DNA from 2 places in the Nocardia sp. CY15 genome. Region 2 is predicted to be linked to the other one. Evidence: riboswitches for the same ligand, from Rfam matches in the RefSeq annotation. Region 2 holds a riboswitch; the other holds the start of a gene.

The links. A riboswitch is a leader RNA that binds a small molecule or an ion and turns the genes downstream of it on or off. The one in region 2 is predicted to bind cobalamin.
Region 1: another riboswitch for cobalamin. It lies ahead of GVY39_RS14815 (CbtB-domain containing protein); the one in region 2 lies ahead of GVY39_RS20755 (iron ABC transporter permease).

Annotation. Positions count from the first base shown of each region.
Region 1 is NZ_VUOT01000010.1:110,658-115,846, forward strand. Features, by position in the region: gene GVY39_RS14805 (alpha/beta fold hydrolase) at 49-795, opposite strand; gene mhuD (mycobilin-forming heme oxygenase MhuD) at 854-1,168, shown strand; cobalamin riboswitch at 1,249-1,401, shown strand; gene GVY39_RS14815 (CbtB-domain containing protein) at 1,432-1,626, shown strand; gene GVY39_RS14820 (CbtA family protein) at 1,617-2,408, shown strand; gene GVY39_RS14825 (hypothetical protein) at 2,444-2,926, shown strand; gene GVY39_RS14830 (OsmC family peroxiredoxin) at 2,995-3,435, opposite strand; gene GVY39_RS14835 (multidrug efflux SMR transporter) at 3,587-3,907, opposite strand; gene GVY39_RS14840 (FMN-dependent NADH-azoreductase) at 3,909-4,556, opposite strand; gene GVY39_RS14845 (TetR/AcrR family transcriptional regulator) at 4,664-5,189, shown strand, end outside.
Region 2 is NZ_VUOT01000019.1:106,206-111,394, reverse strand. Features, by position in the region: gene GVY39_RS20760 (choice-of-anchor K domain-containing protein) at 301-861, shown strand; cobalamin riboswitch at 1,095-1,314, shown strand; gene GVY39_RS20755 (iron ABC transporter permease) at 1,424-2,476, shown strand; gene GVY39_RS20750 (ABC transporter ATP-binding protein) at 2,476-3,246, shown strand; gene GVY39_RS20745 (ABC transporter substrate-binding protein) at 3,247-4,257, shown strand; gene GVY39_RS20740 (D-alanyl-D-alanine carboxypeptidase family protein) at 4,636-5,189, shown strand, end outside.

The DNA of each region.
Region 1 (5,189 bases), on a different contig from region 2:
TCGGCCGCAGCCCCGCGGCCGAACTACTCGTCGCCGGTCGCTTCGCCCCTAGCCGCCGAGCACGCGCCGCAGGAACCGCTCGACCTCGGCCCGGTAGAACTCCGGTTGGTCGTCGTGCACGAGGTGTCCCGCGCCGAGGACCAGGACGTAGTCGGCGCCTGGATGCGCGGCGACCATCTGCCGCATCTGTCCCGGCGGAGTGATGCTGTGCTCGCCTTCCAGCAGCAAGGCGGGCACTCGCACCGCATGCCATTGCGGCCAGAAGTCGCGCGTACCCCACTCCTCGGAGATGTCGCGGAAGGTCGCGACCGAACCGTGCAGCCGGTATCCCCGCGGCCCGCGCTGGAACGAGTTCAGGAAGTACCGCCCGGCGACCGGGCCGAAGAAGGCCAGCACGGCCTCGTCGTCGGGAAACGGCTGCGGCCACGCCTCGATCATCGCCGCCCATCCGGCGGCGGTGCGTCCGGTGAAATCCGGCGCGATGTCCTCGATCACCAGCGCCCGGACCCGGTCCGGGTGCGTCGCGGCGAACACCCAGCCGTGCAGCGCGCCCATCGAATGTCCGATCACCACCATCGGCTCGGTGATCGCGGCGGTGCCCGCGGCGAGGTCGGCGACGAATGCCTCGGTCGTCAGTTCCGCAGGCGCCGCCCTGCCGTGCCCGGCGGCGTCGAAGGTGTAGACGTGACCGTATTCGCGCAGCCAGCCCAGGTGATCGCGCCAAGTGCGGGCGCTGCCCATCAGTCCGTGCAGCAGCAGGATCGGCGCGCCTGCTCCGCCTTCGTCGTGCAACATCGGTTCGACAATACGAGGCACCGAGCATCTGCTGGGCGTCAGCCGCTAGCTTGGACGCATGGCTGTTGTGAAGATCAACGCGATCGAGGTTCCCGAGGGCGCCGGCCCCGAGCTGGAGAAGAGGTTCGCCCACCGTGCGCACGCGGTCGAGGGCTCACCCGGCTTCCTCGGCTTCCAGCTGCTGCGCCCGGTCGCCGGTGAGAAGCGGTACTTCGTTGTGACCCAGTGGGATTCGGAAGAGTCCTTCGCGGCCTGGCGGGACGGGCCCGCCCGCGAGGCGCACGCGGGCGAGCGCCAGAAGCCGGTCTCGACGGGCGCGTCCCTGCTCGAGTTCGAGGTCGTGCTGGACGTGGACGCGAATCCGGCGGACTGAGCCGAATACTCGGTGCCGGGCAGGTCCGCCTGCCCGGCGACTCGCCCGGCACCGTGGTACGCCCGTGCCGGACACTGTTGACGCCGAGGTCGGTGAGATGTCACAGTTCGAAGGACAAACGCGAGGGTGATGCGGTAATTCCGGTGAGATTCCGGAGCGGTCGCGCCACTGTGTTCCATGCACCGAGTCCGGTGCCGGAAAGCCAGACACCGGCACCGTCGCGCCCACCACCCGACGGGACGCGTATCCCAAGGAGGACTCGAATGGCCATCGCGCATTCACCCAGCCGGGCAACCGACTCCCTGGCCACCGTGCTCGTCACGGTCGGTGTCGTTCTTCTCGCACTGCTCACGCTCTACCTGGTCGGATTCGACCAGGGCCTCATCTCGCGCAGCGGGATGTATTTGCACGAGCTGATGCACGACGGACGCCACCTGCTGGGGCTTCCGTGCCACTGATCGGTTCGCTCCGAACACTGCTGCTTCGTGGCCTGCTGGCCGGCCTCATCGCCGGACTGCTGGCCGCGACAGTCGGTTACTTCGTCGGCGAACCAAAACTCGACGCCGCCATCGCCATCGAGGAAGCGGGTTCCGCCGCCGGGCACACACACGGCGAGCATGCCGAATCCCCGGGCGGGCATTCCCACGGTGACGAGGAAGAACCGCTGGTGAGCCGCGGCGGCCAGAAGTTCGGCCAATTCCTCGCGCTCGGACTGGCCGGGGTCGCGCTCGGCGCCGTCTTCGCCTCTGTCGCACATTTCGCGCGGCGCTACACCACGCTGTCCGGGCCGCGGCTCACGTTGCTGCTCGGTCTGGCGGGATGGGCCGCGATCGTCGCGGTCCCGTTCTTCAAGTACCCGGCGAACCCGCCCGCGGTGGGCGATCCGGACACCGTCGACGAGCGCACCCTGTTGTGGCTGGCGGCGGTGCTGCTGGGGATCGTGGCGGTCGGCACGGCGGTGGCGGTGTTCACCGCGCTGCGCGCCCAACTTCCCACGTTCCGGCTGATCGGCGGCGTCGCGGCGTTCGTGCTGGTGACCGCGCTCGGCTATGTCCTGCTTCCCGGTGTGAACGAGGTGGGCGCGGACTTCCCGGCCACCCTGCTGTGGCAGTTCCGGGTGGCGTCACTGGCCGAGACGGCGACGCTGTGGGCCTGCTTGGCCTTGGGCTTCGCGGCCCTCACCGAGTTCGCTACGCGCACCGATACCGCCGTAGGGGCAGCCGTCGCTACCGCGGAGTGATTCGCGTCCGGAAACGCTGAGGCAGTGTCGGCCCCATGACCGGCACCGCCTTTTCCGTCTGGCCCGCATCGTCGCGTGACCACCCCGCTGCGCCACCGCGCCCCGTTCGCGTCGCGTTCGCCGCCTTGGCGGTCGCCTTGGCGGCGGGCATCGCCGAAGCCGTCGTGCGGGCCGCGCTCGCTTTCCCCGAAACCGACCGGACGACCATTGCCGCCGGACTGGCGGTGCGCACGGCGATCTACCTTCTGGTGCTGGTCGTGGCGGTGCGCATGACCCGCGGCGACCGCTGGGCCCGCCTGCTGATCGCCGTCGGCATCGGCGTATTCGGCCTGTTGTCACTGATCGTCGAACCGCTTGCCGCGGCCATGTCCGCCAACGAACTGCGCGACCTCTTCCGGGACGCGTCACCGGCGTCCGTGCCGCTCGCGAGTCTCCGCAGCGTCCACGTCATCGCGGTGCTGATCGCCGTACCCGCCCTCTACACCCGCCCGGCCCGCCGCTACTTCCGCAAGCGCTGACTCCCCTCACGCGTTCGTGCCCCGCTCCTCCGACCGAAGGCGCGGGGCACGAAGCGGTGGTGCGAGAACTAGTCGAGAGCGGCGTCGAGGGTGATGTGGTCGACCCCGGCCAGTGCCTTGCTGATCGGGCACCCCGCCTTTGCGGCCTCGGCGGCGGCTTGGAAGGCGTCGGCGTCGATGCCGGAGACGCGACCGCGGACGGTCAACTTGATCCCGGTGATCCGGAAGCCGCCCGCCGGGTCGGGGCCGAGCGTCACGTCGGCCGTGACGTCCAAGCTTTCCGGGGTGCCACCGGCATTGCCGATCTGCGCCGAGAGCGCCATCGCGTAGCAGGAGGAGTGCGCGGCCGCGATCAGCTCCTCCGGGCTGGTGGTGCCGTCGGCCTCCTCCGCGGAACGCTTGGGGAACGACACGTCGTACTTTCCGACCCCCGAACTGGCCAGTTCGACCTGTCCCGAACCCTCCTGCAGGGTGCCGGTCCAGGCAGTACGCGCGGTACGTGTGGGCATCACGGTCCTTTCGCCGATGATCGTTTGACGATTCAGCACGAACCTACCCCGGCCGCCTCGCCCCGGCCTACCGGTTCGCCGATCACTCGCGCGTCGGCGCATCGCTCGCACACGCCGGTAAACCCCGGGCGCACCAAGCGAATCCGTGCCGTCACGCCGGATTGGTGAGCCTGGCCAGCACGATGCCGCCGAGGATCAACGCGAGCGCCAGCACGCGGCCCGCACCGAGCGGATCCTTGTGGACGAGGACACCGAGGGTGATCGCCCCGAGGGCGCCGATCCCGGTGAACACCGCGTAGGCGGTGCCGACCGGCAACGTCTGCATGGCCCGGGACAGCAGGTACACGGCGGCGGCCCCCAGAACGAAGCAGATCAGGGTCTGCACCGGTTTGGTGAAGTTCTCGGTCGGTTTGATGCTTTGCGACCAAGCGATCTCCACCAGACCGGCGACGGCGAGGACTACCCAGTTCATCTCAGTACTCCCCGGCCAGATCCCGAACGGTCGCCAACGCTCGGGCGTAGGACTCGTCGTGCTCGGCACGCCGATTCGCAAGCACCGGATCTTGGCGGGAATTGGCGAGTTCCGCGTGTACGAACACGGTGTCGGAGACGGCGAAATGACCTGCGAAGAAGTCTCGCAGGAAGCGCTCCTGGTAGTCGTAGGCCGCTTTGGGAGCGCCCGGCGAGTACGCGCCACCACGGGCGCTCGTCACGATGAACCTTCGGTGCTCCAGCGACATTCGCGGAAAGGTGACCTGGTCCAGCCATGCTTTGAGCGAGGCCGGGATCGAGTAGTTGTACATCGGGGTTCCGATCAGGATCACGTCCGCCGAGAGCAACTCCGCCAGCAGCGGCTCGACGATCTCCCACGCGGCGGCCTGCTGCGGGGTACGAACCAACTCACCGATCCGACGCGCGTCCGTGCTCGGCAAGGCGAGCACCGCGTCACACAGCTGCGTCCACGCCTCCCCGATGAACGGCACCGGCTCGGCCGCGAGGTCGCGGTAGCGGTAGTCGCTGTCCGGATGGCGTACGCGCCACGCCTCGGCGAAGGCGGCGCTCAACTCCCGGCTGATCGAGTGCCGCCGGGCGCTGGCGTCGAGGTGCAACAGAGTGCTCATGGTCAACCTCCGAGTAAGTGGACACGCTGTCCGAATCATCCGAAATCGACGATAGAATATAAGTGGACATGTTGTCCACTTATTGCCCAGTCCGCTACAGTCGGGGCATGGAACCCCGATCCGACCTGCTCGCCGCCACCGGGCCGGACCCGTCGGCGGCCCCGCCCGAACGCGCGGACGCGGCACGCAACCGCGCCAAAGTGCTCGCCGCCGCCGCGGAACTCTTCGCCACGCGGGACCCACGGGCGGTGACGATGGACGACATCGCGAAGGCCGCGGGCGTCGGCAGGGGCACCCTGTACCGGCGCTATCCGGATACCACGTCGGTCGCGGTAGCCCTGCTCGACGAGCATGAGCGGGCACTGCAAGAGCGACTGCTCTCCGGCCCGCCGCCGCTCGGGCCCGGAGCTCCTCCCGCGCGAAGGCTGGCCGCGTTCTACGCGGCGATGGTCGAATTGCTCGACGCGCACGCGCATCTCGTGCTGGGCGCGGAAATCGGCGGAGCGCGCTTCGCGACCGGCGCCTACGGATTCTGGTATGCCCATGTGCGAGCGCTGTTGACGGCAGCGGGGATTCGGGAGCCGGCCGCGATGGTCGACGCACTCCTCGCGCCGCTGGCCGCCGAGGTCTATC
Region 2 (5,189 bases):
GGTGGAGATCGCTCCAAGCGTGGTCCGGCGACTTTCGGTTTCCTGCACGAGGTTGTTACGACGGACCGACTCGCCGACTACCGCGATCAGGGCCGGACCGGTCGCAGCGCAGGATGTGGGTCCAGACCGTTGCCCGGCGGACGGGCAACGGGACGTTGCGGGTCGGTTGCCTTGCCTGCCGACGAGTAGCGTTGACTCGCAGACGATTTCGATGACAAGTTGCCTCCGTGGAGGGATGATGGAGTCTCGTTGGATAGACAGATCATCCGGTGAGATCCGGGTCCAGGGAGGGTTTCTGTCGTGGGCAAAGTCAGCACCAAAGGGGAATGGACGCGTGTCAGCGTCGACGAGACACAGTTCGAAGGTCTGAGAAAACCTGGCGTCGCATCCAGCAGCGGCATCAGATCCAGCATCAGGTGGGGCAGCGCGCAGGACAGCGAGAAGAGCGGTTATGACTTCACGGGTCTCACCGACGTCGATGCCCGCCTGGACGGCAAGGATTTCAATCTCGGCATCTTCGCGCACTACAACCGCCGAATCCACCTCGAGCACACGCAGTTCCGGGTGTACCTGAAGGTCACGGTGGACTTCCAGGACGAGGGGTTCGACCACACCTTCACACTGCGTTTCCGCCATAACGAGACGGCCAACCAGCCTGGCGACGTGTCCGACGTGGTCAAACTGCCCGTAGTCCACGAGAACGACATCGTGTACATCGACGACACCGAATACAAGGTGTCGATCACGGGTTTCTTGGATCAGACCGGGCAGGTGATCCCGCAGTTCCAGAATCCCGAGGGCAGAACCAAAAGAGTCTGGCTCGTTGCCCGGTTCGAGCCGACGGATGAGCCGGGCTCCTGACCCCAGCACCGATCCCGCCGACGCAGGACCTCACCGCCGTGCGGCGAAAACAGGCACGGCGGTCCGGCTCAGCAGGGGCTACGAGCGCGTGAACCGGCCCGCCATTCTCGCGCGCAGCGACCGGACACGGGTAGCCGAGCACCCGACCGGAGTTCGGATGCACAGCCCAGCGCCCGCGGCGCGCGCTCCGGGCCGGTAATCGAGGCGACGGCGTCCCGCGGGCGGCTCGAATGCTACTGTGACCGAGCGCTGGTTGCCGCTCGTCCCCCGGACGGGCGGCTCGTAAGAGGGAATCCGGTGGGAATCCGGAGCTGCCCCGCAGCGGTATGTGGAAACGACCGCGGTCATCAGCACTGGGCTCCGAGCCCGGGAAGCGACCGCCAGTAGGCGAGGCCGAAGGTTCCGGTGTCACGTCCACGAGCCCGAAGACCTGCCCGCGTGGCCGAGCCGATGGCGCGGCCTTCTGTCGACTCCGAGGGAGCGGTTGACGAGGTATGGGTCCTGTGGTGCTCGCCTGCCCGCGCACATCCGATTTCGAGACGGTGTGGGTAGAGCTGGACCGATGAGAAGTGTCGAGAGGCGCCGGCTGTCGGTCGCCGTGCTGGTCCCCAGCCTGATCACGGCGCTGGCAGTGGCCTGCGTGCTCGCTCTGGCGCTGGGCGCGGCTCATATCCCCTGGCGTGACACGGTCTGGTTCCTCTGGGCCGAACTCACCGGCGGGACGGTGGTCGCCGCCGACGTCGCCAACTATCGGATCGTCGTCGATTCCCGGCTGCCCCGCGTACTCTTGGCGGCCCTGGTCGGAGCCGGTCTCGGCGGGGTCGGACTGCTCGTACAGGCTATGGTCCGCAACGCGCTCGCCGACCCATACGTCCTCGGGATCTCCTCGGGTGCGTCGGTGGGCGCTACCGCAGTCGTACTCTTCGGGGTCTTCGGCGCGCTCGGTATCTACGCGCTGTCGACCGCCGCCTTCGCCGGGGCGCTGGGCGCCACGGTGCTCGTCTATCTGATGGCGCGTTCGGCCTCTGGGCTGGTGCCGCTGCGCCTGGTGCTCACCGGTACCGCCATCGGCTACGGCTTCTCCGCGGCGACGACGGTGCTGGTATTCCTTGCCCCGCACGGGGATGCCGCCCGTTCCGTGATGTTCTGGCTGCTCGGGAGTCTGGCCGGGACAACCTGGCGAATGGTGCCACTGGTCGCCGGGGTTGCGGCGATCGGACTGGCGGTCATCGCCGTGTACGCGCGACACCTCGACGCACTGTCGATGGGAGACGAGGTCGGCGCCGCTCTCGGGATGAACGCCTCCCGGTTCCGGCTGCTCCTGTTCGTCGTCTCCGCCGCGATGACGGGATGTTTCGTTGCGGTTTGCGGGGCGATCGGCTTCGTCGGACTGGTGGTTCCGCATATCGCCAGACTGCTGGTGGGCGCCGGCCACCGGCGCCTCACCATCGTGACACCGCTACTGGGCGCCGTGTTCCTGGTGACCGCGGACCTGTTGGCGCGGACACTCTTACCACCGCAGGAGTTACCCCTGGGCGCGATCACCGCGGCGGTGGGGGTTCCCGTGTTCGTTCTGTTGATGCGACGCCGCGGCGCACTGGTGGAGCACGGCTGATGCGGGTCGACTACGAGAATGTCACGGTCGAGTTCGACGGCACGACGGTCGTCGAGGCGGTGACCTTGGCCGCCGCGCCAGGAGAGTTCATCGGCATCGTGGGCCCGAACGGCAGCGGTAAGTCCACCCTGCTGCGTTGCCTCTACCGCGCACTGTCGCCGACGACGGGACGAGTCCTGGTCGGCAGTACGGATATCGCGGCGATCAGCATGCGCGAGAACGCCCGTCAGGTAGCGGCGCTCACCCAGGATACGACTACTCCGTTCGACTTCACCGCCGCCGAGGTCGTCGCCACCGGACGACTACCGCATACCGCGCTGCTGCGGGGCACGCACCGACGCGACCGGGGGATCTGTTCCGCGGCGATGGCGACGGCCGATATCGGGCATCTCGCGTCGCGCGGATTCCTGTCGCTGTCGGGCGGTGAGCGCCAGCGTGTTCTGATCGCGCGGGCGCTTGCCCAGCAGCCGCGCGTTCTGGTCCTGGACGAGCCGACCAATCACCTCGATGTCCATCACCAGTACAGCGTTCTGTCCGCGGCGCGAGATCTGGGCATCACCGTGGTGGCGGCGCTGCACGACCTCAATCTGGCCGCCCAGCACTGCGACCGGATCTTCGTCCTGCACGCGGGCCGGCTCGTGTGTTCGGGCCCCCCGAACGAGGTGATCACCACCGAGGTGATCACCCGTTGGTTCTCGATCGGCGGCCATATCGTCAGCCACCCCCGGCTGGGCGTCCCGCAGATCATCTTCGACCAGAAGGAACGATAGATGAGGTCATCCCCGGTGATCACGGCAATTGCTGTCACGTGCGTACTCGTCACGGCAGCTTGCGGCGCCGAGGTGCAGCAGGCCCCGAGGAACGTGAGCGGTCAGTCGGTGACGGTCACCAACTGCGGCGCTCCGCTCACCGTCGACGGTGTCCCCGAGCGGGTGATCACCAACGACACGGGGATCACCGAGATGATGTTGGCCCTCGGTTTGGCCGATCGGCTGGTCGGCTACACCAGCTACCCCGGTAAGGAACGCGACATCGCCACCTCACCGTGGCAGGCCGACTTCGAACGCGTGCCGCCGCTCGGTGACGCCTTCACCCGCGAAGTCGTCCAGGCCGCCGCCCCCGATTTCGTCTTCGCCGGCTGGAACTACGGATTCAAGGAGTCCACGGGTATGACCCCGGAATGGGTGCGGTCGATCGGGGCGGTGCCGTACCAGTTGACCGAGGCATGCCGACAGCCCGGAACGAATCGCCGCGGGGTTATGGAACCGCTCGACGCCCTGTACACAGACCTGACCAACCTGGGCGAGATCTTCGATGTGCGCGAGAAGGCGGGCGAACTGGTCTCCCGATACCAGGAACAGGTCGCCGTAGCCGCCGACAGTGCACCGGCCGGACAGCAACCGGTCCGGGTCTTCCTGTTCGACAGCGCGACACCGGAACCGTTCACCTCGGGCCGTACCGCCGCACCGTCGCAGATCATCCGCGAAGCGGGTGGCGCCAATATCTTCGACGATTTGAACGATTCGTGGACCACGACCTCGTGGGAGGCCGCGGCACAGCGGGATCCGCAGGCGATCGTGATCGTCGACTACGGCGCGGGCCCGGAGAACTCGGTGCAAGCGAAGATCGAGCAATTGCGCGCCCATCCGCTGATGGCCGGAACAGCGGCTGTCCGCGAGAACAACATCATCGCGTTGCCCTACGCCGCGTTGGTCGAAAGTCCACGCAACCCCCAGGCCGTCGTCACAATAGCCGGGTTCCTCCGTTCCAAAGGATACTGAGCATCGCTGATCACTTGTACCCGGCAGCGGCGTACAGCTTTCCGGGCGGAATTCTCCGATCGGACGTGATGATCACGCCGCAACCGATGAACATCGTGCAGGTTGCGTCATCGAAACCGACCCTGCCGTCACCGCCGCTGGATTCGGCTGAGCCCTGATCACCTCGGTGCTGACCGAGATCGGGCCGGTCCACATCGAGGCACCCCGAGACACGAACTCGTCGTTCGATCCGGTGATGCCGCTGGGCGAGCGGTCGCCGCGAGAGGTGCCGGGCGCAGAGCATCCTTGATTAGCTAACTGCATGCTGTACTGGAGCAACGCCATAATGCAGACGGTGAAATCCCGCTGATCGGCAGAGACACACGGCAGAATGCGGCTATGCACACATTTGCTAGATTGTTGCAGGCCACTGTCGCCGGAGCGCTGGTCGTGGTAGCCGGTCATGGAGTCGCGCCCGCGCCTGCCGCGAGCGAGACCCATATTCAATTACCCTGGCCGACCCCTGAGCCGGAGGCAGTGCAGGCGTCGGGAGCAGCGCTGGCAGAGGGAATCACCGGCACGGTGCTGTGGTCGCGACAGCCGAACATCCCGGTCCCGATAGCCAGTATCACCAAGGTGATGACGGCACTGGTAGTGATCAACTCCGGCGACCTCGACCGGGGCATTACCGTGCCGCAGGAGATCATCGCCTACTGCACCAAGTACGACGGAAGCAACGCGGGCCTGGTCCCCGGTGAAGTGCTCACCGCGCGACAACTCCTGTACGCGATGCTGCTGCCGTCCGGCTGCGACGCCGCCTATACCCTTGCCGAGGCCTACGGGCCCGGCCAAGACGGCTTCCTCGCCAGAATGAACGACACCGCGCGTCACATGCGCTTGGCAGGGACACATTTCACCGACCCCAGCGGGCTGCCCGCCCCCACCGACCACTC